One region of the Paenibacillus sp. FSL K6-1217 genome, then DNA from elsewhere that is predicted to be linked to it. Evidence: predicted binding sites of a transcription regulator. Region 1 holds the regulator's gene; each other region holds the start of a gene.
The links. The regulator Rex, encoded in region 1, represses fermentation and respiration genes when NADH is low (regulators of the CRP and FNR family bind a similar motif). The targets are predictions, from matches to a motif close to TTGTGAAATATTTCACAA.
Positions count from the first base shown of each region.

Region 1 (7,600 bases):
TCATTTCGTAGGAGTAGTTCAGCCGTTCTGCAGTTTTCTCCACCAGCATGACATCCAGGCCTTTGGCTGCCAGCATTTCGGCAATCCCTTGTCCCATTGTGCCTCCGCCGATGACACCGATCTTCTTAAAATTCATGTAAAAGTCTCCATCCTTTCAGGTATCTATACTTCTGTATTGTACCTTCTCTGTCGAAAAAAATAAGTAGCCCGACATATAATGATATCTTAGCATGTCTGAAAAGTAAAAAAAAATAACCGGCATAAAGAATTATGCCGGTAAAAGGACACTGTCACGAAATTGACAACGAAATTGCTCTCCGGAGAGAACTTCTTCCTTCATTAAAATGTCAAGGGAGTAATCAAATATATTTCTCTGCTGCTCCAGCAGGTCCTTTGTACGGATCATCAGATCATCCAGTATTTTACTGTTTTCCTTCATTAGCTCTTCAGTGGTAACCATTTGCAGATTCGCAATGCCGAGCGAGGTAAGCCCTGACTTCATCATGGTCTCAACAATATTCAGCGCCTGGTCGAAATCGCCGCGGGAACCGGTACTGCGTCCGCCGTAATACATCTCTTCCGCAGCAGCTCCGCCCAGGGCAATCATAATCTGATGCTCCAGATAGTCCTTCGTGTACAGATACTGCTCGGTCTGAGGATTATGCCGTACATAACCGAGTGCCTGTCCGCGCGGGGTGAGTGTGACCTGGCTTACGCTTCCGGGACGCAGCAGCTCAGCCATAATAGCATGTCCAAGCTCATGGATCGCTACCCGCTTCTTCTCTTCATGGTTGGTCTCACGGTCGGTCTTCTCGCCCATCATGACCTTGTCGATCGCCATCGACAGATGACGCTGCTCCACCAGGGTCAGATTCTCACGCATCATGTAGATTGCGGCTTCGTTCATCACGCTCTCCAGCTGCGCACCCGAGAAGCCGTAAGCTTCTTCGGCGATTTTATCCAGATTCACGGTGTCATGCAGCGGCTTGTTCTTGGCATGCAGATCGAGAATCGACTTGCGTCCCTTCTTGTCAGGCATATCGACCTGGATGTGGCGGTCAAAACGGCCCGGACGCAGCAGCGCAGAATCAAGCATCTCCTTGCGGTTCGTTGCGGCTACCAGCAGAATGCGCGGGGTATCATTGTTATAAATCCCGTCCATCTCGGTCAGCAGCTGATTGAGCGTCTGATCATACTCACGCTGTTGCCCGCCTTCGCGCTTCCCGCCGATAACGTCAATTTCATCAATGAAAATAATTGCGCTTTGCTTATTCTCCTTGAGCGCGCGCGTACGGGCATCCTTGAACAGATCGCGTACGCGTCCGGCGCCGACGCCGACGTACATCTCAACGAATTCACTACCCGAAGCAGCTACAAACACGGAGTTAGTATAATGCGCCGCAGCCTTGGCCATCAGCGTCTTCCCGGTTCCCGGAGGGCCTGTAAGCAGAATCCCCTTCAGCGGGCGAATCCCGAACTTGCTGATTTCTTCATGCCGGATCAGGAAATCCAGCGCTTCACGCAGCTCCTGCTTGGCATTGTCCTGTCCGCCGATCTCTTCAAAGGTCAGCTTGGAGGGGCCGTTCTTCTTGCGCTTCTTATCCGCACCTGCATTAACTGTCAGACCGCCGCGGGCGTGGGCAATGAACAGGAGCGCGGCAACCATGCCCAGTGCTATGATTACAGGAAAGATATTAATCCCCACAAAAGCCATAAAAATCAGCATGACCGGAACGAATCCGGCTACAACCTCTTTCCAGTACTTAGGCATGGTTCCACACTCCCATCTTGGCTGCTGCACGCGGCAGAATGATGAATTTGCTCTCTGTGCCGTTGCTCAGGCTTACATACACATTGTTGTCGTCAATCTCTGTGGCGGCTGTAACCCCGCTGTACTTGCTGTCCTGCTCCTTCAGTCCATCCAGCTTCGCTGGTATCAATGTATACTTCCGGCTCTCCATCGCTTCCGCTACAGAGAACATTGCTTTATCCCAGTATTCATCCAGCAGCTCGCTCGGCTTCTGCTCTACATCCAGCTTGAGGGTCCGGCCATCGATGGCGGCGCTGCCTTCCTTCGATACATACTGCACCAGCTCACGTAATTTCGTGCCCGGCTGCAAATCCAGTTTCAAAGTGACTTCATTGCGTTTAATAGTAATATGGGAATCCTTCACTCCCTCGTAGGATGATACCAGCTTCTGTAGCGGCTCCTGCACCACGAATTGACGGTAGGAATACCAGCCACCAAACAATAATGCAGCAGACAGCAGAGACGTTAGCAGTACAGGCATAAGACGCAGTTTCAAGAAACGTCCTCCTCTCAATAATGACCGAGCATAACTCTATAATAAAGACCAGCCAGCGTGTCTAGCGCCTATCCGAGACTGACATGCTCTTAAGCATGTCTTAATACAAGTAGTAGTATATCACAGGTGTATATACGATTTTACATAAAGTTGTGAATATATTTAAAATTTTTGATACTAATTTCTGGATGTTTCATGAGCTTATCTTTTTTTATCGGCCAATCGTTGGTGCAAAGTTAGCTCCTTGATCGAGCGTACATACAGATTGGCGCTAGCCAATAAGGAACACACTGAGTGTAGCAATTGGTATATCAATATCTCCAGCCCTTATATATAAAAAAACGGAAGAACAGATATTTCTGTTCTCCCGCAAATTATTCTGCCGCTGAGCGCTTAGCTTAACGGTTCGGCAGACTGTACCCTTCACCGATGGCGCTGCCGTCTGTGAAGCGGTAGAAGTTGTAATAGTAACGCCCGTCTTTTTTGTAAAATAACTGCCAGGCATATTCTCCGTTGTATACACCGGGCAGCAGCCGTTCAATCGTAATGTCCGGCAGCTGGGCGGCAATGATCCCGCGCATCTTCTCTTCCGAGGTTCCTTTACTCAGCTCTTCGGCATACAGGCCGTTGTCGCCTCCGGCAGGCTTGCCCTCCACGGTGAAACGGACCCACACCATCATCTCGGTCCCTGCCTCATTCTTGCCGGTCAGCACCCAGTAGATCTCATTCTCATCCCAGACGGATTTCTGGGCCTTGGTGACCTCTGTTAATCCGGTACGCGCCCGGGCCAGCTCCTTGGCTTCATTCCGCTCGTTCCACTGGTCCTTCATAATGTAGGCATAGAACTGGCTAAGTCCGAACAGAAGGAGCAGCACCAGGATAATTCCCAGCCATATCCATTTTCTCCTCTTCTTCTTCACCGCGTTGCTTCCTTTCCCGTTCTCCTAAATTACCGCTTCAGCAGGCTCTCGAACGTCTCCTGTGCTTTGCGGCGGATGGCTTCTTCATCAAGGGTCAGGCATTGTCCATGCTTCACAACCTGCCTACCGTTAACCCATACATGCTCCACATCCTTGGCACTTGCCGAATATACGGCGTGGGAGAGCAGATCGGTGTGCGGCAGCAGATGCGGCTGGTCAATATCCAGTGCGATGAAGTCGGCCTTCATCCCTGCTGCAAGCCGGCCTACCCCGCTCAGGAAAATAGACTGCGCCCCGTACTCCGTCGCCATCAGAAGCGCCTCAGGAGCCGGTACCGCTGTAGGATCGCCGCTTACGCCCTTGTGGATCAAAGCCGCCAGCCTCATCTCTTCAAACATATCCAGATTGTTGTTGCTTGCCGCGCTGTCTGTACCGAGGGACACTTTCACCCCGGCTCTCAGCAGCTCAGGAACCCGCGCAACCCCGCTGGCCAGCTTCAGGTTGCTGCCGGGGTTATGTGACACGCCAACGTTATGGCGGGCCAGAATTCCGATCTCCTCATCGTTCAGATGCACCCCGTGGGCCACGAGGGACGGACGGGTAAACATTCCGAGCTTCTCCAGATGCGCAACGGGACGCAGGCCGTAGTCGGCCACGTTCTGCTCCACTTCATGGCGCGTCTCGGACATATGGGTGTGCATCGGCAGGTCCAGATCATGGGCAGCCTGCACAAACTTCATGAAAAACTCTGGAGGACAGGTGTAGGGAGCATGAGGAGAGAGCATGGTCGTGATTCTGCCGTCAGCCTTGCCATGCCAGTTACGGGCAAAAGCAATCGCTTCCGCAAGTTTGGACTGCTGGATCTCTTCCGGGCACAGCCCGATCACGCCGCGCATCAGCACAGCACGAATGCCGGACTGCTCGGTCACTTCCGCTACCCGGTCCATATGATCATACATATCGAGGAAGGTAGTTGTGCCGCCCTTGAGCATCTCCAGCACGGACAAGGAGGTTCCCCAATATACATCATCACCAGTGAATTTCTCTTCCATCGGCCACATCTTCTCCTGCAGCCAGGACTGAAGCACCATATCGTCCCCGTATCCGCGCAGCAGTGACATCGCCGTATGCCCATGGGTATTGACCAGACCCGGCATGAACAGCAGACGGCTGCCGTCTACGACCAGAGCGCCTTCTTCCACTGCCGGCTCAGCTTCGCCTATGTAAGTAATCAGATCATTCTCGAGGGTCATATACCCGCTCAGAACCGGCTTGTCGCTGCCCGGAACCAGAAAGTATCCGTTCTTGATTATCGTGGTCTTACTGCTCATCTTCAGCCTCTTCCTTTCCATCATGCAAATAATAGGCCAGGCTCTGCAGATCTGTAGTGAAATCTGCGGCATGAATCCGGATATTGGCAGGCGTCTTGAGAATAACCGGTGCGAAGTTCAGAATCGCCTCGATGCCGGAGTCTACAAGAATATCGGCCACATTCTGGGCTTCGCTGTCCGGCACGGTGATAATCCCGATCCGGATGCCCTGAGAGCGGATCGTAGCGCTTAGCTCCTCCATCGGCTGCACCACCAGCGAGTTGATCTGCTGGCCCACCTTCGGCGGGTAGGCATCGAAGACGGCCGTGATTTTCATCGTATCCTTCAGGTAAGCATTGTAGTTGGACAAAGCATGGCCGAGATTACCGGCTCCGACCAGGGCCACATTAATTTGCTGGTCAAGCTTCAGGATATGGCGGATCTTCTCGATCAGATAAGATACATCGTAGCCGATGCCCTTTCTGCCGAAATCACCGAAATAAGCGAGATCCTTGCGGATCTGGGCGGGGTTCAGATCCAGCTTCTGGCCCAGCTCCTGGGAAGAGACTGTGGAGATTTCACGTTTTTGGAGATCGTTCAGGAAACGCAGGTACACTGGGAGCCTGCGGACGACGGCCTCCGATATTTTATCCGATTTCATGTATTCTCCTCCTTAAAAGTTTTGATAGCATATCCTGCTGTGATGAACTTCGCACAACTCGCTTCGTAACCTTATCCGATTATAGCAACCGTGCCCCGCAGCCTGCCGGAATGGCAGGACAGCGGAAAACGGATCTTCAGGTGAACCTTGACTTATTAATAATAGCAATAGCGCCCCAATTAGGAAACCCCGCCGTCTTCCAGCCATTCGGCAATTCTCGGGACCATCTGCTCGGTGAGCATATGCTCCATCTTGGGACCGGGCAGCGAATACAGGAAGTACTTCCCGTAGTACGATTCAATCACCCTGGTATCAAAAACAATCACGATGCCCCGGTCCTGTGCCGTGCGGACGAGCCGCCCGAAGCCCTGCTTGAAGCGGATAACGGCCTGGGGCACGGACAGCTTCATGAACGGGTTCTTCTTCTGAGCCTGAAGCAGCTCCGACTTCGCCTCTGCCAGCGGATGATTCGGCGGCTGGAACGGGAGTCTGACAATGGCCAGGCAGGTCAATGCTTCTCCGGGAATATCGACCCCTTCCCAGAAGCTGCTGGTCCCGAGCAGGACGGAGGCCGGGCTGTCCTGGAAGCGGCGGATCAGCTTGCTCCGGCTGCCTCCCTCCACACCTTGACCCAGCACTGCGATATCCTGAGAAGCAAGCGCCTCCTTCAGCGGCTCATAGACCTGGCGCAGCATTTTGTAGGAGGTGAACAGCACCAGCATCCGCCCCCGTGTTGTTACAGCCGTCTCGGCAAGGGATTGCACCAGCGTATCTACAAACCGGGCATCCCCTATACTTCCCTTGACGCTCGGGAAATCACGGGGAATGACCAGCAGCGCCTGCTCACGGTACTTGAACGGCGACGGAAGCAGAGCAGTCATCAGACGCCCCTGCTCCGCAGCCTCACCTAGCCCCAGGTTATCAATCATGAACTGGAAGGATTTATCCACCGATAAGGTGGCCGAGGTCAGGATAATACTCTTCTTCTTGTCGAAGAACAGCTCCCTGAGCTGGGTGCTGACATCTACAGGAACGGCATACATCTGGAGCGATTTGCCCTTATAATTGCCGCTTCCCTCCAGCCAGTACACGATATTCTCATCATTCAGGCTCATGAAGAAGCGGATCTGCTCTCTAATGGATGCCAGATCCTTGAACAACCCGCCTATGTCGGTCACCAGACTGTCCGACGAGGATTGGCTGTCCGTATCACGCATCTCGCTGAGCATCCTGTCCCCCTTGCGGATGATATCGCTCAGACTGAGGTTCAGCGTATTCTCAAGAGCAGCCAGCTCCTCCCAGTCCTTCGGCTTCTTGCCCGGCTGCAGGCGGGCCACCAGCTGGCCGGCTTCACCGGCCCCGGCATCGCTGCGCTCAGGCAGCAGACTGAAGAGCCTGTCGCTGAGCGCATCCCAGGATTCCTTCACGGTCAGCAAATCGGGATAGATCCGGTCGATCACGCCGCTCCATTCGGAAGCCTGCTCACTGCCCGAAGACTGCAGACTCTGGCGGAGGGCAGGCAGCTGCCCGCTCCGGCTGTCCTTGTAGAGACGGGTGAGCGTATGAGCGAATGTGAAATATTTCATCTGCATGCCAAGATGCTTGCCGGCAATATCCTCCAGATGATGAGCCTCATCAATAACAAGATGATCGTACGCCGGAAGAAGCTGATGCCCGGCTTTGACATCGGCGAACAGCTTGGAGTGATTGGTAACCACCACATCGGAGATCCCCGCCTCATGCTTGGCCCGATGGTAATAGCATTTGCGGAACCAGGGACAGGCGCGTCCCAGGCAGGAGTCGGTATCACTGGCTACCGTCTCCCAGAAATCGCCGCCCCGCCCGCTTAAGTTAAGCTCCTCATCATCGCCGGTGGTCGTCTGGGTCAGCCAGACAAGCATCTGTGCAGCGGTAAGCGCTTCTTCTCTTGGACTGGTGAAGTCCTTCTTGTTCATGCGGTGCTCGAACTTGCGCAGACACAAATAGTGCCCTCTTCCCTTAAAGATGGAGGCTTTGAACGGGAACGGCACAACGCTGGTCAAGAGCGGAATGTCCCGTTCACGCAGCTGGTCCTGAAGGTTGATGGTATGTGTGCTGACCATCACCTTCTGGTCACTCTTCACACTGTGGTAGATAGCCGGAAGCAGGTACCCCAGCGATTTGCCGGTGCCTGTCCCCGCTTCAATCAGCAGATGCTTGTCTTGCTCCAGCGCTGTAATAACCTCATGGATCATCAGCTCCTGGGCCTCACGGCTCTCATATTGGGGAAGAGCGGCCTTCAGCCGCAGCGTCACCTCATCCATATACTCTTCAAAGGTAATATTCTCCAGCGGGTTGACGCTTCCTTCCTCCCGCGGCAAAGCCAGCTCCGCCCAGTCCCCCACCGCCAGCGCAAGCTGGCGG
Region 1 is NZ_CP150271.1:2,362,561-2,370,160, forward strand. Features, by position in the region: gene MHH28_RS10550 (3-hydroxyacyl-CoA dehydrogenase family protein) at 1-136, opposite strand, end outside; gene MHH28_RS10555 (AAA family ATPase) at 269-1,771, opposite strand; gene MHH28_RS10560 (hypothetical protein) at 1,764-2,306, opposite strand; gene MHH28_RS10565 (DUF5590 domain-containing protein) at 2,705-3,226, opposite strand; gene MHH28_RS10570 (amidohydrolase) at 3,256-4,557, opposite strand; gene MHH28_RS10575 (redox-sensing transcriptional repressor Rex) at 4,547-5,197, opposite strand; gene dinG (ATP-dependent DNA helicase DinG) at 5,377-7,600, opposite strand, start outside.

Region 2 (7,600 bases), 250 kb from region 1:
GCCTCCACAGCCAGCCAGCAGCGCCGAGCTAACGAACATCAGGGACAACAGCAGTGTTAGACTTTTTCTCATTACGGGTGACCCTCCCTATTTTATGAATTCCCTTACAACTCTTATTATAGAAAACCAGATTTGTTACCGTAAGGTTAAGATTCATCTTCAATAGGGATAAAATCCTCTACTGGAAGCGGATTCAGTCAGATTTCCTGACATACAAAAAAGCGAAACTCCTCAGAATAGAAGCTCCGCTTTCGAAATTATTAGATGCAATTAGACCAATGCAGACTCTTTACGGCCCTCTTCAATCAGCCGGTATGCACGCTGCACTTCTTCGTCGGAAGGTGACTCCACCCCTTCAAGCTCGTAGGGACGGCCAAGCTCTTTCCATTTGTAGATCCCCATCACATGATAAGGCAGGATTTCGAATTTCTCTACTCCATTCAGCGTACCAATAAAGCGGCCGAGATTCTGCAGATCCGCTTCCTTATTATGAATACCGGGAACGTACACATGGCGAATCCACATTTTGCGGTTATTATCAGATAACCAGCGGGCCAGCTTCAAGGTACGGTCGTTGGATTTGCCGGTCAGCTTGATGTGTGCTTCATCATCAATATGCTTCAGATCGAGCAGTACAAGGTCGGTAACATCAAGCAGGTCGCTAATTTTCGATCCATCATTATAGCCGTTGGTATCAAGTGTGGTATGCAGATTCCAGCGTTTCTTCACTTCGGTGAACAGCTGCTTGACAAAATGAGCCTGCAGGGTTGGTTCGCCGCCGGATACGGTCAGACCGCCACCCGAGGTTTTATAATAATTCAGGTAAGGCTCAATTTCCGCCAGCACTTCCTCGACGGTCATTTCCTTGCCTTCATTCAGTTCCCAGGTATCGGGGTTGTGGCAATACTGACACTTAAGCAGGCAGCCCTGCATAAAAAGCACGAAGCGGATACCCGGTCCATCCACCGTTCCAAACGTTTCCAAAGAGTGGATATGTCCTTTAAGCATGAGAGGTCATCCTTTCAAAAATAACTTAAAATTTTAATGACTTTTAAACAAGAGTGTACCGCCCTCTTTCAAGGGCGGCAGCTCTGTAGTTTATCTTCAGTTCTTATAGAGCAAGAACCCTTCTTACATGGAATCGTGGAATGTACGGTTGATAACATCCATCTGTTGTTCACGGGTCAGCTTGATAAAGTTAACAGCATAGCCGGATACGCGGATAGTCAATTGCGGATAGTTCTCTGGGTGATCCATAGCGTCAAGCAGCTGTTCACGGTTAAATACGTTAACGTTCAAGTGCTGAGCGTTATTGTGGAAATATCCGTCCATCATGAAGACCAGGTTGGACTTACGGGAATCTTCGTCTTTACCCAGTGCCTTAGGAACGATGGAGAAGGTATTGGAGATACCGTCCTGTGCATCGGAGTACGGCAGTTTGGCAACAGAGTTCAGGGAAGCCAAGGCACCCTTCTTGTCACGTCCGTGCATTGGGTTAGCACCAGGAGCGAATGGTTCGCCTTTTTTACGTCCGTCAGGAGTAGTACCCGTCTTCTTGCCGTATACAACATTTGAAGTGATGGTCAATACCGATTGAGTCGGTACAGCATCACGGTAAGTTTTGTTTTTGCGGATCATCGACATGAAGGTTTCAACCAGTTCAACTGCGATGCTGTCAACAGCGTCGTCGTTGTTACCGTAGCAAGGGAATTCGCCCTCAGTTTCAAAGTCGATTGCGATGCCTTCTTCGTTACGGATTGGCTTAACCTTCGCGTATTTGATTGCGCTCAGGGAGTCAGCAGCAACGGACAATCCGGCGATACCGCAAGCCATCGTACGCAGAATGTCGCGGTCATGCAGCGCCATTTCGATACGTTCGTAGGAATATTTGTCGTGCATATAGTGAATGATGTTCAGCGTATTGACATAAGTCTTAGCCAGCCATTCCATCATTGGTTTGAACCGTTTCATTACTTCATTGTAATCCAGGTATTCAGAAGTGATCGCCGGATATTCAGGACCAACCTGAGCGCCGGATTTCTCATCTTTACCGCCATTGATTGCATACAGCAGAGCCTTAGCCAGGTTGGCACGGGCACCGAAGAACTGCATTTGCTTACCGATACGCATTGGGGATACGCAGCAGGCAATCGCATAATCTTCACCCCAGTATGGACGCATAACATCATCGTTCTCATATTGGATAGCGCTGGTCTCAATGGAAACCTTAGCACAATATTTCTTGAAGCCTTCAGGCAGCTTCTCGGACCACAGTACCGTCAGGTTCGGTTCTGGAGCCGGTCCCAGATTGTACAGGGTATGCAGGAAGCGGAAGCTGTTCTTGGTTACGCGGGTTGTACCGTCTTCAGCCATACCACCGATGGATTCTGTAACCCAAGTTGGGTCGCCGGAGAACAGATCGTTATAGTCAGGCGTACGCAGGAACTTCACGATACGCAGCTTCATTACGAAATGGTCAACGATTTCTTGAGCTTGTTCTTCAGTAAGAGTGCCTTCTTCAAAGTCACGTTGTACATAGATGTCGAGGAAGGAGGATACGCGTCCAAGGGACATTGCCGCACCATTCTGCTCTTTCACTGCTGCCAGATAACCGAAGTATACCCATTGTGTAGCTTCTTTGAAGTTCATAGCCGGTTTGGAAATATCCATACCGTGAGCTGCTGCCATTTGCTTCAGTTCGCCCAGAGCGCGGATCTGCTCGGACAGTTCTTCACGCAGACGGATTACATCTTCAGTCATGGAGTCTACCTCAAGCTCAGTCTGTTGCTGCTTCTTGTCTTTGATCAGGAAATCAATACCATACAGAGCAATACGGCGATAGTCGCCGATGATGCGTCCGCGGCCGTAAGCATCAGGAAGCCCTGTGATTACACCGGATTTACGCACAGCTCTCATGTCTGGTGTATATGCATCAAATACGCCTTGGTTATGCGTTTTGCGGATGTTCGTGAACATGTCAACGATATTCTGCGGAAGCTCGAAGCCGTAAGCCTTGGTAGCATCGATCATCATCTTGATACCGCCGAACGGTTGAATGGAACGTCTGAATGGCGCATCAGTCTGAACGCCTACAATCTGTTCCTTGTCCTTGTCAATGTAACCAGGGTTATGGGAAGTAATGGTGGAGACAGTATCGAGGGAAACATCCCATACGCCGCCTCTTTCTCTTTCTTCCTTGCTCAGTTGGGAGATAATCTTCCACAATTCAGTAGTATTGCTGGTAGGACCTACAAGGAATTCTTCGCTTCCTTCGTAAGGCTTGATGTTCTTGGCGATAAAGTTGTTAACGTCAACTTTCTTAGCCCATGTACCTTTTGTGAAACTTCTCCAGCCCGACTTAACCTCTTGTACTTCTTTTTCAATCACCGACATGCTAAATCCCTCCATTTATATTTAGTATATTTGTAGAGATCGCGGGCTTGAAGGTTAATCCCGTGTCTCGTGATCCCTTAGCTACTGGTTGTTATAAAATTCACAATCGTGACTGTATAACCGGGATCTTTGTTTATATAAACATTTTAGTTTATTTTCTGAAAAAGGACTGTGACAAATATCACTCTTTCGGTGATATTTGTCACTTTCATCCAGTCCTATATTAATCTTTAACCTTATTCTTTGCCAGACAACCGTTAATTAGTTATCGAATTTGCCGTAGAATGCGTTACGGTATACATCAGCAAGCTCAGATACCAGCGGCATTTTAGGGTTGGCAGTTGTACATTGATCTTCAAATGCACGGTCAGCCAGATAGTCTACACGGGATTCAAAGTCCTTAGGATCGAAACCAAGAGCCGAGAAGGATTCTTCGATACCGAGTTTTTTGTTCATATCGCGGATGGCATTGATCAGGCTGGTTACGCCTTCTTCGGTAGTACGTGCCGGCAATCCCAGAATACGGGCGATTTCAGCATACCGTTCGTCAGCTACAAAGTGCGAATATTTAGGGAACGAAGCGAACTTCGTAGGTTTCTTGGCATTGTAACGGATAACATGCGGCATCAGGATCGCATTGGTGCGGCCGTGTGCGGTGTGATACTGTCCGCCCCATTTGTGCGCCAAGCTGTGGTTGATACCCAGGAATGCATTGGCAAATGCCATACCGGCAAGTGTAGAAGCGTTGTGCATTTTCTCACGGGCCAGCTTATCGCCTTGCAGTGCGGATTTCTCCAGCCACTGGAATACCAGCTGAATCGCTTTGATTGCCAGACCATCGGTATAGTCACTGGCCATTACAGATACATAAGCTTCGATAGCATGGGTCAATACATCCATACCTGTATCGGCAACTGCAGTTTTTGGCAAGCTGTATACAAACTCAGGATCGATAATGGCTACATCTGGAGTCAGCTCATAATCAGCCAGAGGATACTTCGTATTATTACCTGTGGTCTTGTCTGTGATAACTGCGAACGATGTAACTTCAGAACCGGTACCCGAAGTGGTTGGAATCGCAACGAATTTTGCTTTGTTGCCGAGCTTAGGGAATTTGTATACCCGTTTGCGGATATCCATGAACTTCTGCTTCAGACCGTTGAAGTCTGCATCCGGATGTTCGTAGAACAGCCACATTCCCTTGGCAGCATCCATTGGGGAACCGCCGCCGAGTGCAATGATGCAGTCCGGCTGGAATCTGTTCATCATAGCCGCGCCTTTTTCTACAGTAGTGGTCGATGGGTCTGGTTCAACTTCCGAGAACACTTCGATGGCTACAGGCGTCTGGCGTTGGCGCAGGTAGTGCTCCACTCTTTCAACATAACCCAGCTTCACCATCATAGGGTCAGTAATGATTGCTACGCGTGTGATGTCAGGCATTTTGGCCAGATACTGAGTGGCTCCCTTTTCGAAGTAAATCTTGTCAGGTACTTTAAACCATTGCATATTCACGGTACGACGGTTCACCCTTTTCACGTTGATCAGATTGATTGCAGTCACGTTCTGCGATACCGAGTTGCGTCCGTAAGATCCGCAGCCCAGTGTCAATGAAGGGATATTGGTGTTGTAAATATCGCCGATTGCGCCGTGTGTGGATGGCGAGTTGACGAGAATACGTCCAGTCTGCAGACGGTTGGAGAACTTCATGATTACTTCTTCGTTGTTCGAATGGATAGCCGAGCTGTGGCCCATGCCGCCAAACTCAACGATTTGAGCTGCGCGTTCGATACCCTGATCAGCATTCTTCACTTTGTAGCAAGCCAGAACCGGGCTCAGCTTCTCAGCGGACAATGGATATTTAGTACCTACACCTTCAAGCTCAGCAACCAGGATCTTCGTTCCGGCAGGAACCTGAATGCCGCACATTTCAGCGATCTTCACAGCGGATTGGCCAACGATAGCCGGGTTAACCGCACATTTCTCTACGTTCATCGCGCCGCTTGTCAGCTTGGCAGCTTCTTCTTTGTTTACAAAGTAACAGCCGTTCGCAATCATTTTCTTCTTCACTTGGTCGAAGATGGCTTCTTCAATGATGACTGCCTGTTCGGAAGCACAGATCATACCGTTATCGAATGTCTTCGACAGAATCAGGTCAGTTACAGCCTGATCAATGTCAGCACTCTTTTCAATGAAGGCAGGCACGTTACCAGGACCTACGCCGAGTGCCGGTTTACCGCAGCTGTAAGCTGCTTTGACCATTGCCGATCCGCCGGTTGCCAGAATCAGTGCAACGTCCGGATTGTTCATCAGCGCGTTTGTTTTGTCCATCGTAGGAAGCTCAATCCATTGGATGAAGTTCTCAGGTGCGCCGGCTGCTACGCCCGCATCATGCAGAATTTTGGCTGCTGCCGCGCTGCACTCTTGCGCTGAAGGGTGGAAACCGAATATAATAGGGTTACGTGTCTTAGCGGAAATCAAAGCCTTGAACATCGTGGTGGATGTTGGATTGGTTACCGGTGTGATACCCATAATGATTCCGACAGGTTCGGCGATCTTCTGGAAGCTGTCATAAGCGTTATCCTCAATAACGCCTACAGTCTTGTCGTACTTAATTCCGTGCCATATATATTCAGTGGAGAAGATGTTCTTCGTGATTTTGTCTTCGTATACTCCGCGTCCTGTTTCTTCAACAGCTAGTTTTGCCAGGTACATATGCTTGTCGAGTCCGGCCAGCGCCATTGCATGAACGATTGTGTCTGTCTGCTCTTGATCCAGGCCCATGAACGCTTCGTGGGCTTTCTTTGCTTTATCCACCAAAACCTGAATATACTCTTCAGCGGTGGTTTGTTTCACTTGGGCGGCGACTTCGTTTTTAACTGCCATCTCCCTCGTCCTCCTGTCAATTTTTAGGTTGTTTCTTTCTATACATTTATCTTAGCACATCCTTTTCACCTTGTATAGTGAAATCTTTCACAAAGTTTAAAGTTTTTTTTGAGTTGTTTTCAAAGCGCTTTCATTCGATCATATACCGGTACATTTTCCATATTATATGTAATATTTAATTGATATTTGTCTATTCTGCGAACGCAATACGGAAGCTACATTGTTGATGGCCCCCTTTAACTTGCATTGCCTGCGTTGCCCTCAGGGAATTCAGCTCATGAATGCCAAGGCGTCACTTCGGTTCATTCATTGCTCTTCTTTAGCCTCACTCTGACGGTGAATATAAATATAAATCCCAGCTTTCTAGTGGAAACGGCTTTGGAGTCCTTTTAAAGGACGGTACCGTTTCGGCGAGAAATAGAAGGATAATGTGTAGCGTGAAACCTATACATTCTTATATTTCAAAAAAAGGAGACAGCATCTCTGCTGTCCCCCTTATTCATCTCTTCCCCCAAGTCTAGGAAGAGACATCCCAAGCTACTCCACCTTAATCGTATCGAAGAATTTCTGCTGGACCGTTGCGGCCGCTGCATCAAGCTGTACCTTGGAGTCTGTACCTTCCTTGGCGAACAACTCCTGGATCACATTGGACATCGTTGCATAATAGTCTTGTGTGTTGTACTGGGCTTCAGGCTTGCCGTCCAGCAGCGCCATAATGTCGGTATTATATTGATAGACAATGTCGGAGTACTTGTCATATACCGATTTGGTCTTCTTGCCGAACTCTGAATCCGCAGCATAGTAATCGAGCAGCGGCGGGATGAAATATTTGCCGTCCGCCTTACGCTGCTGCAGAATGGCATCGAGCGCCTCCAGGCCTTTGTCTGAGAAATAGTCGAAGGTGATATAACGGAAGGCCATTTCCTGCTCATCCTTTGAAGCATTCGGGTTAATGACGAGATAATCGCCGCCGAGGACGCCGGTATGCTTGCCGCCCTTCTCAGCCGCCGGCATCGGATAGGTCAACACATCCTCAGGCTTGAACCCGCCCTGGTTAAGCGCCTGTTCAATGACACCGTCAGACCCGGCCATAACCATCGCTGTGCGGCCCTGCTGGAAAGCGCCTACCGCATCACCCCAGCCAAGCGCCCAATCCTGGGGAACCGCTTTGGCTTCCCATCTCAGCTTCTTGTAGAAATCCAGCGCTTTGACACCGGCCTCAGAATTGAAGGTTGCCACTACCTTGCCGCCTTCAATCTTCTGGATTTCACCGCCTGCTTCAAACAGGAAGTTGGTCCAGTTCCAGCCGGCTTCGTTGCCCTTA
Region 2 is NZ_CP150271.1:2,610,006-2,617,605, forward strand. Features, by position in the region: gene MHH28_RS11825 (ABC transporter substrate-binding protein) at 1-72, opposite strand, end outside; gene pflA (pyruvate formate-lyase-activating protein) at 271-1,008, opposite strand; gene pflB (formate C-acetyltransferase) at 1,132-3,393, opposite strand; gene adhE (bifunctional acetaldehyde-CoA/alcohol dehydrogenase) at 3,655-6,276, opposite strand; gene MHH28_RS11845 (ABC transporter substrate-binding protein) at 6,814-7,600, opposite strand, start outside.
Region 2: the regulator Rex is predicted to act here: its motif matches at 3,482-3,499, upstream of pflB (formate C-acetyltransferase).

Region 3 (7,600 bases), 2.2 Mb from region 1:
CGAACTCGTCAGCCAACGTGAAGTTAATCCAGATCGCCTTGGCATGTCCGATATGTAAATAACCGTTTGGCTCCGGCGGAAAGCGGGTGACAACTTCCTTAACCTTGCCCGAGCGGAGATCTTCGGTAATGACGTTCTTAATGAAATTGGAGGGTGTACCCTGGTTCTCCACATTGATCAACCTTTCATTCTGTAATATAACTACTTCCTTGTTATGAACATGTTTCCTACTAATATACCCGTTCAGCCCGGAATGTTCAACAAGTGGAAGCGGCAGGTGCCGTCCTTTTAAAGGGCGGTACCGCTTCAGCCCCGCATTCTTTGACTTCTCGCCAGACGATGGAGTAGCATGATAAATATAGGAATACCAAGATGAGGGGGATGCTTATGAAACCGGTTAAACTGCCCAAAGAACAGCGGGAGATGATCACGGACAACATCCGTGCCTACTTCGAAGTTGAACGCGGGGAAACGATCGGCCACCTGGCCGCAGACAACCTGCTGGAATTCTTCATGAAGGAGCTCGGACCAGCCATCTATAACGGAGCGCTTAGCGACTGCCGCACACTTGCCCTCCAGCGCATGCAGGCCCTGGAGGAAGATATCTACGCTCTGGAGTGGCATAAGCGTTAGTTCAGCGTGGCTTATATCTCATAACGCATAGGGGGCAGCCGCATGTTTAATTATGTCATAGATGATGAACTGAAGCTGAAGCTGCTCATGCCGGAGCATGCCCGTCAGATGTTCGCCCTGGTGGATCGTTCCCGCCACCGGCTCAGGCAGTGGCTGCCTTGGGTGGACGGCGTAACGCAGCAGGATCATCTTACCACGTTCATCAAGAACTCCGTGAAGCAAGGCATTGATAACGGCGGGTTCACCGCCGGGCTGTGGGTCCGGGAGGAATTGGCCGGAATTATCGGCTATCACGAGATTGACTGGCATAACCGCTCGGTCGGCATCGGGTACTGGCTGGGCGAAGGGTACGAGGGCCAAGGCTACATGACCAGCGCCTGCAGGGTCTTTGTGGATTACGCCCTGCTGGAGCTTGCGCTGAACCGCATCGAGATCCGCTGCGCTACCGGCAACATAGCCAGCCGAGCCATTCCTGAGCGGCTCGGCTTTATCTTCGAAGGAGTCATCCGCCAGGCGGAGAAGCTGCCTGCCGGTTATGTGAACCACGCAGTGTACGGCCTGCTGCGCAGCGAATGGAAGCTGCTGGACTGAGCGGGGAAGGATGCCGGCAATAGAGTACGGGTGAGCGAAGCACTCAGGGGGACGGGTTCGGTCCAGCGGATTCGGGGGCACTTCTGCTCCTCATTTCCGCTACCGGCCTACTTTCGGCGAATTCGGGGGCATACCGGATATAGTTGGATTTTGTCCACTTGCTGATGAACGATTTGCCTGTGCGCGGACAGAAGTTAGATAAACAACACTTAATTTCTCACCTTTCGCCTAACAGGGAGGAAACTAACTATTTTAGTTGGACTTTTTCTACTTGTTTGCGGTTATTTGCTAACCACCCTAACTCTCCGCCGCGTCCAGCCAGCCCCGGAACCGCTCCCGGAGGCCGGCTGCAAGGCTCTCCAGTCCGGCCAGCTCCGCAAGGCCCGTATGATCCTTGCGTCCATGCTCCATCGAGTACAGTACCTGTCTCACCGGGATACGGCCTGCTCCGCTCGCCAGCTTCACAATCCGGTCACCGGCTGCAAGGCTGCCTTCACGCAGCACGCGGAAGTAGAAGCCGCTGTATCCGGTGGACAGCACCTGGGCCGGCATATCCGCCGGTCCATGCTTCTGCGTAAGCTTGAAGCACGGAAAGCGCGGCTGGCTCACCTCCAGCAGTGCTGTACCGATCTCGAAGATATCCCCGATGCAGACCTCGGTCTCCAGCAATCCGCGCGCCGTAATATTCTCGCCGAAGGCAGAATACTCCAGCTTCCGGCCAAGCCGCTCCTCCCAGTAGGCATAGTGCTCCACCGGATAGACGCAGACCGCCTTGTCGGGGCCGCCGTGGTTGACCAGATCCGCTTGCCCGTCTCCGGTGAACCCTCCGGCCCGAAGGGCAAGCGGCCCGTCTACCGGCAGCTTGTAGATTCCGGTGTCCAGCGGCTTCCCGCGGTATTCCACCGTCTTCGGCTTACCTACATTCAGCGAGATGACTTGCATCTTCATTTCAGTCTCCATCCCCTTCTCCTCCCGTCAGCCAGCAGCTCATAAATACCTCATCCACGTAACGTCCGCTTAAGTAGAATTCCTCCCGCAGCCGTCCCTCTTCCTCGAATCCGCATTTGCGGTAGAACTTAAGCGCCGGTGTATTGCAGGAGAGTACACGCAGGCGCAGCTTGCGGATTCCATGCTTGGCTGCATGGCGCTTGATCTCCGCAATCAGCCGGCTGCCTACACCCAGCCGCTGAAACCGCGGATGGACCGCGATATTCACCTCACATACATGGCGGTTACTCTCCATCCCGCTGGGACAGCCGAAGCCTACATAGCCGCATAGCTCCCCGTCCTGCAAAGCCACAAGCTGGGAGCCGGGCGGCGCATGCAGCAGATAGTCCTCCCGCGAGCGCCACATCAGCGGACCCGGGGTTGTATCCTCTGTCCAGATCATATTGTCAAGAACTATCAGCTCACGGGCATCCCTGATTTCGGAGGGCCGGATGAGCAGCGCAGCATCTCTGTTGATTGGTTGCATCATTATACACCCCTTGCCTTACTAAGCAGATAGTAAAAGGATTAGTTACAGCGTGCACGGTTATGCAGTCCTGCGCTCAGGCTCTACGGCTGAACGGTTCATATAGGCATGGACCGCGAAGAATCCCACAGACAGCACCGCCATGCCGCAAGCCAGCCAGCCGGTTGGCGCAAGGCCGCCCCTGTCGAATTGAACTCCCATCAGATAAGGACCGATGACCCGGCCGACCGCGCCGATCCCGCCGCTGAGCCCGAGATAGAACGGCGCGCTGCGCTGGGCATGCTCCGAGATGAAGGAAGGCATCGCCGGAGAGATCAGCATCTCCCCAAGGGTTGCCAGCACCATACCCAGCAGCAGCCCCGGATAGCTTGGCATAAACAGAATGACCGCATATCCGGCGAGATAAAAGACTGCACTTGCGGTCATCTGCGCCGTTGAGGTCTGGGCGAACCCCCGCTTGATCAGGCTGACCAGCGGCTGAGCCGCGAAGATCAGCACGCCGTTCAGCGTCCAGAGGAAGCCGTATAACTGCTTCGACCAGCCTTCGGAGATAATATACGGCGAGACCCCGCTGTTCCAGATCGAATTGCCGATCAGCAGGAACATCGAGCCTACCGCCATGAACAGATAGATCCGTGTATGGCCGAGGAGTCTCCAGCCCGACACTTCATTCTGGGGATGCTTTTTAGCCGCTTGGCCCTGAGCCGGTGCCGCCCCTACCTTGCGCAGATAGACGAAGAAGAAGCCGGCAAATACGGCTGAGGTTACCCCGTTGAGCACAAAGCTCAGCATATAATTGCCCAGGAAGCCGCTCAGCGAGGTCCCCAGAGCTACCCCGATATTATTGGCAACATAGATGATATTGAACAGCTCCGCGCGCTGCTCCGCGAACCGGAAGCCGATAAAGGCCTGAATGGCCGGAAGGGAGAGGGAGTTGAACAATCCCATCAGTCCCATTACGATAATGAACACACTCCAGCTTCCGCTCGCCCACGGGAGCGCAAACAGCGTCAGGGCATTCATCGCCAGGGCGCCGACAATCAGGCGGTTCACCCCTACTTTATGATATAAAGAACCGCCCAGTAATTGTCCGGCAATTCCGCCGAGCGACTGCACCAGCAGAACGATTCCGGCGTCCTTCATACTGCGTCCCAGCTCATCGAATACGTACATCGTAACCAGCGGCCACATCAGCGCACTGCCGGTAGCATTAATAAGACTGGCAATCAAGAATACTCTAATTTCCTTCGGATAGGCTTGCAAGAATCTCATACTTTGTCTGTCATCCCCTGTAACATAGCTGTCATTAATCCATCCAGTATCATCCCAAAACAGGAGACAGGGCAAGCATATGCGTTAATGCTTTATCGCGGGAAACGAAGAAAACAATCTACTGAACATCAATCCTGTTTTACCGCTGCCGCGATATTTTATATTCTATAACCCGCTCTTTCACACGTAAAGAAAAAACCCTCGCCCGCGCTGATTCGTTCCCCGGAAGCCGGGGTAATGATCCATATGAAACACTCCCTATTGTATTCACCGTGAAGCCCGATTTCGTTCCCCCGAATCGGATTCCACGGTGAATTTTGTTTGTAGGGACAATCTCCTTTATCAAGTGGAAGCGGCCTTGCCGTCCCTTAAAGGACTGTACCGTTTCAGCGAGAAATAGAAGGATAAGTTATCGTGTGCAACATATAAATTCTTCTCTTTTAACAAAAAACACTCCCTGTCTCCAGGGTTCCCGCAAAGCGGGTGTGCCAAGAAGCCAGGAAGTGCTTGAGCCAACTTATGCTGCAGCCGGTCAACTACACCGGTTAAATATCTATTAAGCGTGTTTCTTCAAGCCTGCCGCCGGGAGGCCTTCCACGGAATTCACAGCTGCCGGCTCCTTGCGCAGATAAGCCATCCAGTACGCCGCAGCCACGAAGATTGCACCGCCTGTGAGATTGCCCAGCCAGACCGGAACGAAGTTGGCGACATATTGTCCCCAAGTGAAATGTCCTTCGAAGATCGCAGCAGGGATAAGGAACATGTTAGCTACAACGTGCTGGAAGCCGATGGCTACAAACGCCATGGTCGGGAACCAGATACCGAGGATTTTGCCGCTGAAGTTATCCGCCCCGTACGAGAGCCATACGGCCAGTGCTACGAGCCAGTTACAGCCGATCCCGGAGATGAAGGCCTGCAGGAAGGACGCATCAATCTTATGCTCCGCCATACTTACCAGCTTCTCCAGATACACTCCATCCGATGTAAGGCCAACGATGTGACCGAAGAAATAAGCGACGAACAAAGCGCCAGCCAGGTTGCTCAGTGTGATCAGCACCAGGTTCTTAATGACTTCCCAGAACGAGATCTTCTTCGCAATGAACGCCAGCGGCACCGCCATCATATTGCCTGTCAGCAGTTCCCCTCCGGCAAGCAGCACCAGGATCAGTCCAACCGGGAACACCGCAGCCCCGATGAAGTTAGCAATGGACCCCCACTCGGCGGGCGCACCGGCGATGACACGAATATCCAGCAAAAATCCGAGCGCGATAAACGCTCCTCCCAGAAAACCGAGAATGAGTACAGTGCTGAGCGGATTATGTGCTTTCTTGATTCCGTTCTCTACCGTCACTTCAGCGATTCCCTGCGGTTTGTTATAAGCCATGATTCCTATCCCCTTCTAATTACTTAAAATTTGTTCCTTTATGCCATTGTAACGTGATCCCAATCACATTTACGTGATAAAAATCACTATCCGAAAAACTAAGTGAAAGTTTTCACTGACATGTCAAATTTACCATATAAGCTTGCAGCACAGAGTGCTTTTTATCATAAAAAAGTCCGCAGATGGAAAGGTAGCTTTAGTATTTTGCATGGCCAAAAAAAGAGCCCTGAGCGGGCTCCAGTTCGTGACGGTATAATTAAGCGTGGACTGGCTCCTTGACTGCAGCCGGTTTCGGCAGCGCCTGGAGGCCGACTGTGTTCAGGAAGTTCCAAGGCTTGTTGTAATGCGGCTGGAAGAAGAAGTCGATGAAGGCCAGCTGGTCTACGGTCATCTTATTCTGGATGCAGACCGATACGGTATTGATCGACTGCGTCAAATCCATCTTGGACATGATCTGTGCGCCCAGAATGCGGCGGGTGGCACGGTCAAAGACCACTTTTACCTGAACCTGCTCGAAGGTTGGCATGAACTCCGGACGGTAGTTGTCGATCAGCATGACACTTTCCACATCCATCCCCTCGGCCTTGGCGGCATCCTCAGTCAGTCCGGTTCCGGCAATATTGTCCTCGTAGATCTTGATGCCCGATGTTCCTTGTGTACCCATGTAAGGGATCGTGTTCGAGACCAGATTGCGGGCAACCAGCGTTCCCATACGCACTGCGTTGGTGGCCAGCGGGATATACGCGTGTTTACCAGTTGGATTGTAATGAATCGCGCAGCTGTCACCAGCAGCATAGACATCCGGCAGACTGGTCTGCATATAATCGTTGACCATAATTGCGCCGTTCGGCAGCATATCCACTTGACCCTTCAGCAGCTCGGTATTCGGACGGAAGCCGATGCAGAGAATGACCAGATCGGTCTCATGCTCTCCCTTGCTGGTAATCACCTTGGTCACTCTGCCGTTCTCACCGGCGAACGAGGCGACCTTCTCGCCAAGCGCCAGCTTAATGCCATGATCCTCAAGCGACTGCTGGATCGGTGTAGTGAACTCTTCATCGAGATATTTGCTCAGGATACGGTCTTCCCCATCAATCAGCGTAACTTCCTTGCCGTTCATCTGAAAAGCTTCCACCAGCTCCACTCCGATATACCCGGCGCCGACCACAGTAATTCTCTTCACCTTTTGCGCTTCTTCGATAATGGTGTTGGAGTGATTGTAGTTCTTCGAGAGAAGAATGCCCTCCATCTCTATTCCTTCGAGCTTAGGTACGATCGGCCATGAGCCTGTTGTCATAATTAGTTTGTCATAAGTATCATCCATTTCCTCGCCGGTCACGAGGTTGCGGGCTTTCAGGGTCCGGCGGGCGGTGTCAATGTTGATTACCTCATGACGCATCTTCGTCTGCACACCCAGCGCGGCAAGCTGTTCCGGGGAGGAATAGAATAGTCCCTGCGGGTCCTTGACCACGCCCCCAACGTATAAGGCAATGCCGCAAGACAGGAACGAGATATTATCGTTGCGCTCGTAGACCGTAATCTGTGCATCCGGGTACAACTGTGCGGTATTTACAATGGCGGCCGTTCCGGCGTGGGTACATCCAATGACTGCTACTTTCATGATTTCTTCCTCCTCCAAGTTGAAAAGCTTATTTAGTAGGGCTTGTGAGCTCGTGACTGTGCTTATAAAACTATACGTTTGTGATTGTTTTCACTTCATACATTGATTATATTGTGATATTTATCACATTACAAGCACTTTTGTGATTTTCCTCACAATGTTCACAATTTCAAATTTTAATCACTTTGGAGTTTCACCACTTCATCCACTCCACCTGTGCCACCGATTCCCTCTTCAACCTTGGCTTAGTTTCCCCCGGAGGAGGGGCATTATGTCTGCCAGGAGCAGGAAACAGCAGGAGTGAACCTGGCTTATGCGGCGCTCCCGGTCCCACTGTGTTCGTTCTGTTTTTAGGCACGCGCTCATTTTCATGCTGGAGTTGTGCCTTGAAAGACATGTTTGTTTTTGCATACCAAATAGCCTCACCCACCGTAGCATACCTGCGGTAAAGTGAGGCCAAACTACATCTATTCGCTCATGATGTCTTATTCCAGACCTGAAATCACGCCATCCTCATCCACCCGCAGGCCTTCTGCCGCCGGTTTGGCGGGGAGGCCCGGCATGGTGACCATGTTCCCGGTGATCACTACAGCGAACCCCGCACCGAGGGACAGGGTGATGTCCC
Region 3 is NZ_CP150271.1:4,597,639-4,605,238, forward strand. Features, by position in the region: gene MHH28_RS20265 (glutamine--tRNA ligase/YqeY domain fusion protein) at 1-172, opposite strand, end outside; gene MHH28_RS20270 (DUF2164 domain-containing protein) at 388-633, shown strand; gene MHH28_RS20275 (GNAT family N-acetyltransferase) at 676-1,224, shown strand; gene MHH28_RS20280 (MOSC domain-containing protein) at 1,522-2,184, opposite strand; gene MHH28_RS20285 (GNAT family N-acetyltransferase) at 2,174-2,698, opposite strand; gene MHH28_RS20290 (MFS transporter) at 2,759-3,970, opposite strand; gene MHH28_RS20295 (formate/nitrite transporter family protein) at 4,527-5,354, opposite strand; gene MHH28_RS20300 (FAD-dependent oxidoreductase) at 5,611-6,975, opposite strand; gene MHH28_RS20305 (formate--tetrahydrofolate ligase) at 7,461-7,600, opposite strand, start outside.
Region 3: the regulator Rex is predicted to act here: its motif matches at 5,455-5,472, upstream of MHH28_RS20295 (formate/nitrite transporter family protein).

Region 4 (7,600 bases), 1.6 Mb from region 1:
GCGTTACTATGGGGAATGCAGCTATGACGAGATTGCCTCGGCCCTGGACATACCGCTGGGCACTGCGAAGTCGAGGCATCACAAGGCGCTGCGTAAGCTGCGGCAGCAAGCGGCTTTTACGGAGGAAGAGGAGATGAAGGGGGAATGGACATGTCTGCCGAAAGTCAACTGAAACAGAAGTTCAACAGGTATAAACAACATACAACGATACCGGAGCCGCTAGAGCAGCGGTTAGCAGCGAGCTTTGAGCAATTCCATCAGCCGCAGCAGAGAGGAAATACTGTTACCGGGAGGCCCGTGCGCGTGCGCGGGACAGCGAGGATCGCCCTGGTACTCTGCGGACTGATGCTATTCGGCGGCGTGGTCTATGGTGCGGAGCGGCTATGGCAGGTTACCTATGGAGCCACCAGGCTGGAAGTGAACATTCAGCAGGAAGGGAATGAATCGGCAGCCTTTGCCAACAATACCCGGCGGATGATTGCGGATATTCAGTCTCAGCTTGGAGTGAATGAATCGGCTATGCTGTTAATTGCCAGGCCAAACGGAATGAAAGAGCTCCGTATGATTAACCGTCCGCAGATATTCAAGGATATCGAGAGCTGGAGGAAGGCTATAGAGCCTGTCGCTGGTGAGCTGAGCGTGCCGGGCAGATTGCCGGAAGGATATCATTTTGCCGAAGGAAGATCAGACAGTACGGTGGGCATTACCGATGATTCCTGGATTAAAAAATACACCAATGTTCTAACCAAACGGCTGAAGCCCGGTGCGCATTATGCCTGGATCAAGAGCTTCAACGTACCCAACCAGTTGGCCGGGACGGTAAGTCCTCAGCTGGTATATCAAGGTCCTAAGGGAGAGAATGATTTCATCTCCGTTACCTATTCCCCGCTCACTCCTTGGGCACAGCTTATGTCTGATGTTTGGGCGGATACAAAGGTTGAGCATCTGAAGGTAGGTTCTGAGGAGGCCTTGTATGTGGAGATTCACCAAGCATATGAGAATAACAGCAATGGCTATTATGCTTACATCCGCTGGATTGAGCTGCGGGAGAACGAGGAGAGAAATATAATGCATGAGGTAGGAACCGGATCGGCTGAAGTCACCAGAGAGATGCTGCTAAAAGTGGCTGAAGGCCTGCGTTAACCTAGAGCGGCGGTAAGACTGTGCAAACACATATAAACCTCTATTGTTGATCAGTACATCAACAATAGAGGTTTATATTGTTACCACTATACCCATGTTAGTCTCAGACTCCTTATCCTATCCTTTGTACTCAGCCGGGTAGAAATCGTCCGAGGCGGCAGTGAATTTTGCCTATCCTGCACATTCATACTGCTCTAACTGATCCTCTTGCCACGATAGGATTGGATGGTGTAGCCTGTGAGCTTTAAGAAGCTCATACCGTTTCGCGCAGGGATCGAGATTTAAAAGGCAGGAATGCCAGGATCAAAGATATAGTCTCAGTCACAAGGAGTAGCGCTGCTTAAGATTAGCTGCCGGAGATGCTGCCCTGGCCTATGCTCTTATTGCAGTGTGTATTTCCTTGAGCTGATACCTGAATTATATCGTCAGTGCCTGAAATAGTAAAAAGCCGAAATTTTTAAATTTGCACTTCCTGTTATGGGAATGGTCTTGTAAGCGCTCTTATTCTGCGGTTTGCTTAGAATCTGCTGCATTCAAATCCCTTAGCCTTTGCTGTATAATGGAAAGGATGGTTTCAATGCTTCGTACACTCCGGCAGTCTTGCCAGGAGGGAAAGGACACGGAAATGAGCTTGTATGGAATGAAGCTTGACGAAATCGGCAGCGGGCTGCTGAAGTCCTTTTTGGAGAATAATTATATATGTGCAGGCTATCCCGGCGTGGGTGATCTGGAGCATAACAGCAGAGAAGAGATTATTCGTAAGCTGGCTGCTGCCAGCTATCACGGGCAGGAGCTGGAAAGTGCAGCGAATACCCTGGATATCTTCGTCAATGCGATGCAGGATGGAGATTATGTGCTGATTGCCGATGAAGAGTGGGTATATCTCGGGGATCTTGGCGATTATTTCTATGATACCCGGCACAGCGGCACAGAGGATAGTACGGCCCACCGGCGCGGCGTCACCTGGCTGAAGAGTCTGCCCCGCACTGGGGTTCATCCGGCTGTAACAGAGCTGCTTGCATCTGACAGCAGAATAACTGCCTATTCAGGAGTGCTGCCCACAGCCCGAATCGATCTGTGGCTCGGGAATCAGGCTGGTGAAGGCGGGAGTACCGCCGGTTCCCCTTCGGTTCAAGTGGATGAAGCTACGGTAGCGCATGCACTGGCTATCCTTAAAGCGGCCTTGCACAGTACGGATGTGGAGCGGCAGGAGCGTGCGGCTGTGGCGATTTTGCAGTATGCCCGGTGAGTATGGGATTAAGAATACGGCATGATGGTATAGCTAAGGGTCTTCCGGTTTATTAGCCGGAGGACCCTTTTTGCGATCAGATAAATTCAACAAACTCATTCACCGGCTTGCGGTAGCCGCGCGGTCTGATCTTGTGCTGGTTATCCTTGCCGATGGTAATCAGCATCACCGGAACCAAATGGTCAGCGAGACCGAGGGTAGCCTTCACAGCCTCCGGATCGAAGCCGATCATCGGGCAGGTATCCCAGCCCTTATCCTTGGCAATCAGCATGAACTGCATCGCCGACAGCGAAGCATTGCGGATCGCTTCATCCCGCTGGAACGCATCGTTACCGGTATAAGCAGCATTAATGGATTGAATGGTTTGCTCATAAGCATCCTCGCTCATCGCTCCCAGCAGCTTAAGCCCGCTATAGATTTCAGGAGCCTGCAGGTAGGCATTCTTGTCCCCCAGCACCACAATAACAGCAGACGCGGTGTGAATCTTGTATTGACCGTACGCGTTACTGCGGATCGCTTCCTTCACCGTGTTATCACTGATTACCTTGTAATGTGCGTGCTGAAGATTATAAGCCGAGGGAGCCAGGCGGGCCAGGGAGAACATCTCTTCAAGTTCGCTCTGCGGGATGGTCACACCTTCCACGAAATTATTAGCGGATCTGCGGGACTGCACCAATTCGGAAAAAGTACTCATAAATAATTACCTCCATCTACATATGTATGCTGCTTAGTTAAAATCAATTGCTAATATTAATTAATAAACTTACATTTAGTTACTTGCTTAAGATATCACGACTCTCAGTATACGTCAATGAATAAATACATAATAAATTGAAAATTTATCCTGAACAAACGGCTGGATTCGATGAGTTTCCTTTGATAGTGATTAAAATCACAAAAAAATACTGAAAAACCAAAAAGATTGTGACAATAATAACAAATAGAGTGTTATAATAGTCACATAGTTTCACTTGGATATCATTGTGCAAAAATATCATTTGTAAAAGGAGACTTCGATATGTCAGAAACGGTTACCCAAACTATGCCTGAACAAGAAATACCAGAAGCAGCCCTTCCCAGAGAGGATGTGCTGAAAGAGCTTATGAAGCCGGAGGTTCAGCAATCTCTGATGGTTCTGGTAGAGCAGCTGCCGCAGATCACACAAATGGTCAGTGTATTATCCAAATCACTAGAGTTTGTGCAGTCCGTAGCCACGGATGAAGTACTGAAGAATGATACAGTTGGTGCGATCAAGGAAATAGCAGGACCTGTGGTGGACTCTGCCAAGAATCTGGCGGCCACTGCCATTGAAGCGAAAGACCGCGCGGATGCAAGCAGCGAGACGATCAGCGTATTCGGCATGATGAAGATGATCAAGGACCCGCAGGTACAGAAGGCGCTCCGGTTCATGAATGCCTATCTGCAGGTCAGCGGTGAACGTCAATCGGGCAAATAAGCCCGTACTACTTAATGATGGAGGAATAATCATGTCAAAACATATCGTGATTCTGGGCGCAGGCTACGGCGGTCTGCTGAGTGCCTTAACCGTACGCCAATATATGAGCAAAGCAGAAGCCAAAATTACAGTAGTCAATCAATATCCGACACATCAGATTATTACGGAATTGCACCGGCTTGCAGCGGGCAGTGCGTCTGAACAGGCCGTGGCCATGCCGCTGGCGAAGCTGTTCGCCGGTAAAGATATTGATTTGAGAATTGCCAAGGTCAATTCGTTCTCCGCAGAGAACAAGCAGGTTATTCTCTCGGACGGCGTCATGCTGACCTATGATGCTCTCGTGGTCGGTCTGGGCAGCACAACAGCGTATTTTGGGATTCCGGGACTTGAAGAGTACAGCATGGTGCTGAAATCAGCAGCGGATGCGCTCCGGATTCGCCGGCATATTGAAGACCGGATTCGTGACTACTCCAAAACACGCAACGCGGCGGATGCCACGATTCTGATCGGCGGCGGCGGACTGACCGGCGTGGAGCTGGTGGGCGAAATTGCTGACATCCTGCCTAAGCTGACTAAGCAGTACGGAGTGAATCCTGCGGAGATCAAGCTGCTGCTCGTTGAAGCGGGTCCAAAGATTCTCCCTGTCCTGCCGGATCATCTGATTGAACGTGCTACGGCCAGCCTCGAGAAGCGCGGGGTTCAGTTCCTGACCGGCCTTCCGGTTACAAAGGTGACTGACAACATTATTGATCTGAAGGACGGGCAGCAGATTGTGGCGAACACCTTCGTCTGGACAGGCGGCGTGCAGGGTAATCCGCTGGTTGGTGAATCCGGTCTTGAGGTCAACCGCGGCCGGGCCACGGTGAATGAGTTCCTGCAGTCCACTTCACATCCGAATGTATTTGTAGCCGGCGACAGCGCCGTTGTCTTCGCGCCGGATGGACGTCCTTATCCGCCAACGGCACAGATCGCCTGGCAGATGGGTGAACTGATTGGTTACAATCTGTTCGCTTATCTTCATGATCAACCGCAGGAAGCCTTCAGCCCGGTCAATTCCGGCACACTCGCCAGCCTGGGACGCAAAGACGGGGTAGCCATTGTCGGCGGCAACTCCACTCCGCTGAAGGGCCTGCCGGCTACGCTGATGAAGGAAGCGAGCAATATCCGTTACTTGACTCATATCCATGGCTTGTTCAGCCTGGCGTATTAATCGTCTATCCTAAGATCCCCCCGGGGCTGTCCTACGGCAGCCTAAGGGGGATTTCTAATTTAAATAGAAGGAATAATTTTCAATGAAAACGTGTCCGCAGGAAAGTCAATTTGCTATAATGATCATGTTTATATAATACAGATGTTTTCATAGGAGGATTTCAGGCATGCCATTTCAAAAGAACGATATCATCCTGTTCCAGGGGGATAGTATCACGGATTGCGGACGCAATTACGCCGATGCTTCATCGCTGGGTGTAGGTTACGCGCTGATGGCGGGCGCCCGGCTTGGACTGCAGTATGCAGAGCAGAACCTTACATTCCTGAACCGCGGGATCAGCGGCAACCGCGCGGTCGATCTGCAGGAGCGCTGGGAGCGGGATTGTCTTGCGCTGAAGCCAACCTGGGTGTCTATTTATATTGGAGTGAATGATACCTGGCGGCGGTATGATTCCGGTCAGGAGACTACAGCGGCTGAATTCGAGTCTTCGTATCGCGATCTGATTGAACGGACCAAGCAGCATCTGGATGCCAAGCTGGTGCTGGTGGAGCCGTTCGTATTGCCGGTGCCGGAAGACCGCAAGGGCTGGCGTCAGGATCTGGACCCCAAAATCCATGTGGTCCGTGAACTGGCCCGTGAATACGGCGCGGTGCTGGTGCCGCTGGACGGCCTGTTCGCAGCGGCATCCGTCAAGGCCGAGCCGGCCTTCTGGGCCGGGGATGGCGTGCATCCTTCCCCGGCGGGACATGCGTTAATCGCCGAAGCCTGGATGAAGGCCGTAGGTGCCATCCGCTAAAATGTAAAGCAGCGGGAGCATTGCTTAATATTGAAATCGCCGCGCTAACCGGTCCTTGCAAACGCAGGGGCCGGTTTTTTGACATTTATCTTGGCAGGCCCTTAGCCGCTGAACGGCAGGCGGCGTACCGTAGATTTCACTCTGCGTAACAAGGCTGTTATACTTGTAGGATACATACTCAAGGTGAAGCTTGGATAACGAGAGGAATGTGAGCCGGAATGACGAGCGAGACGCTCCAGGATATGCAGGGACTGAAAGCAGCGGGTGCAGTGGTAGGCCATACCATTGCGGAGATGAAGAAAAGTGTAGTTCCCGGAATGACGACAGCGGAGCTGGATGAAGTGGGGGCGAAGATTCTGAACCATTTTGGCGCAAAATCTGCTCCAAAGGTAACCTATAACTTCCCTGGCACCACCTGTATCAGTGTCAATGAAGAGGTGGCACATGGAATTCCGGGACAACGTGTGATTCAGGCCGGGGACCTGATCAATATTGATGTATCCGCCGAGCTGAACGGTTATTATGGCGATGCCGGGGTATCGTTTCAACTGCCTCCGTACAATGAGAAGCTGGTCCACCTCTGCCGGAGCACGGAAGAGACCATGATGAGCGTGATTAATCACCTCCGGGCGGGAATGAAGGTGAACGAGATCGGCCGGGTTATGGAGTCGGAAGCACGGAAGCGCGGCTATAAAGTAGTGCGTAACCTGTGCAGCCACGGCATCGGCAAGTCTTTGCATGAGAAGCCGTTTGAGATTCTGCCCTTTTATAATCCGCGTGTGACGACAGTGCTGAAAGAAGGCCAGGTTATTACCATCGAGCCGTTTCTGTCCACAGGCGCTGATTTTGTAGAGCAGCAGGCGGATGGCTGGACACTCAGCGTTGCTGACAACAGCCGCGTGGCCCAGTATGAACATACGATTGTGGTCACCAAGGGCAAGCCGATTATTCTGACCAGTGCGTGAAGATATATAGGAATATTTTACAGTTGTAATGTATGCATTACGCAGGAAACCCTCATACTAAAGATGATGTTATGATATGGAATGCAAGGATTTTTTTCCAGAATCGGAGGGTTAATTAAAGTGGACAATGTACCTCAAGTCAGTCAAGCCTTCATGACGTTTATGAAGGAAGCGCCGGAGCAGCAAAAGGCCCTGGGAGAAATTGTAAAGAAGCTGGATGCCGCAAGCAGCCTGGATGCCAAAACCGAAGAGATTGCCTATATTTCCGTACTTGCGGCGGTTAGGCTGGAGAGCGGACTGCCCTTCCATGTCAAGCATGCCAAAGCGCTCGGCGCGACCCGTGAGGAGATCATCAGCGCAGTGCTGCTGCCCCTTCCGGCGGTAGGCAATGTGGTGATTCAGGCTCTGCCGGTGGCTTTGCAGGCGTATGACAGTGAGTAGTGTTCTGTTGACTGCAAACTCCGTACAGGATTGACAATTGCTCTAAATGTAACTATTATAGTTGCATCTGGCGGAAGCATTCCGGCCAGTGTGAAGGAGTGATTGTCATGAACATCAGCACGCGGTTTGCGGTAGCTATTCATATTCTAACCTTAATCGACAGCAACAAAGACGGCAAAAGCACCTCCGAATGGATCGCCGGGAGCGTGAATACGAACCCGGTGGTGATCCGCCGCCTTACGGGTATGCTGAATAAGGCGGGACTGGTAGAGGTCCGGCCCGGTGTGGCCGGAGCGAAGCTGGCCCGCAGTGCAGCTGAGATTACGCTGCTGGAGATCTA
Region 4 is NZ_CP150271.1:765,110-772,709, forward strand. Features, by position in the region: gene MHH28_RS03090 (sigma-70 family RNA polymerase sigma factor) at 1-172, shown strand, start outside; gene MHH28_RS03095 (hypothetical protein) at 151-1,143, shown strand; gene MHH28_RS03100 (hypothetical protein) at 1,784-2,392, shown strand; gene MHH28_RS03105 (nitroreductase family protein) at 2,469-3,086, opposite strand; gene MHH28_RS03110 (DUF1641 domain-containing protein) at 3,411-3,848, shown strand; gene MHH28_RS03115 (NAD(P)/FAD-dependent oxidoreductase) at 3,880-5,058, shown strand; gene MHH28_RS03120 (SGNH/GDSL hydrolase family protein) at 5,225-5,854, shown strand; gene map (type I methionyl aminopeptidase) at 6,073-6,819, shown strand; gene MHH28_RS03130 (carboxymuconolactone decarboxylase family protein) at 6,973-7,260, shown strand; gene MHH28_RS03135 (Rrf2 family transcriptional regulator) at 7,368-7,600, shown strand, end outside.
Region 4: the regulator Rex is predicted to act here: its motif matches at 3,273-3,290, upstream of MHH28_RS03110 (DUF1641 domain-containing protein).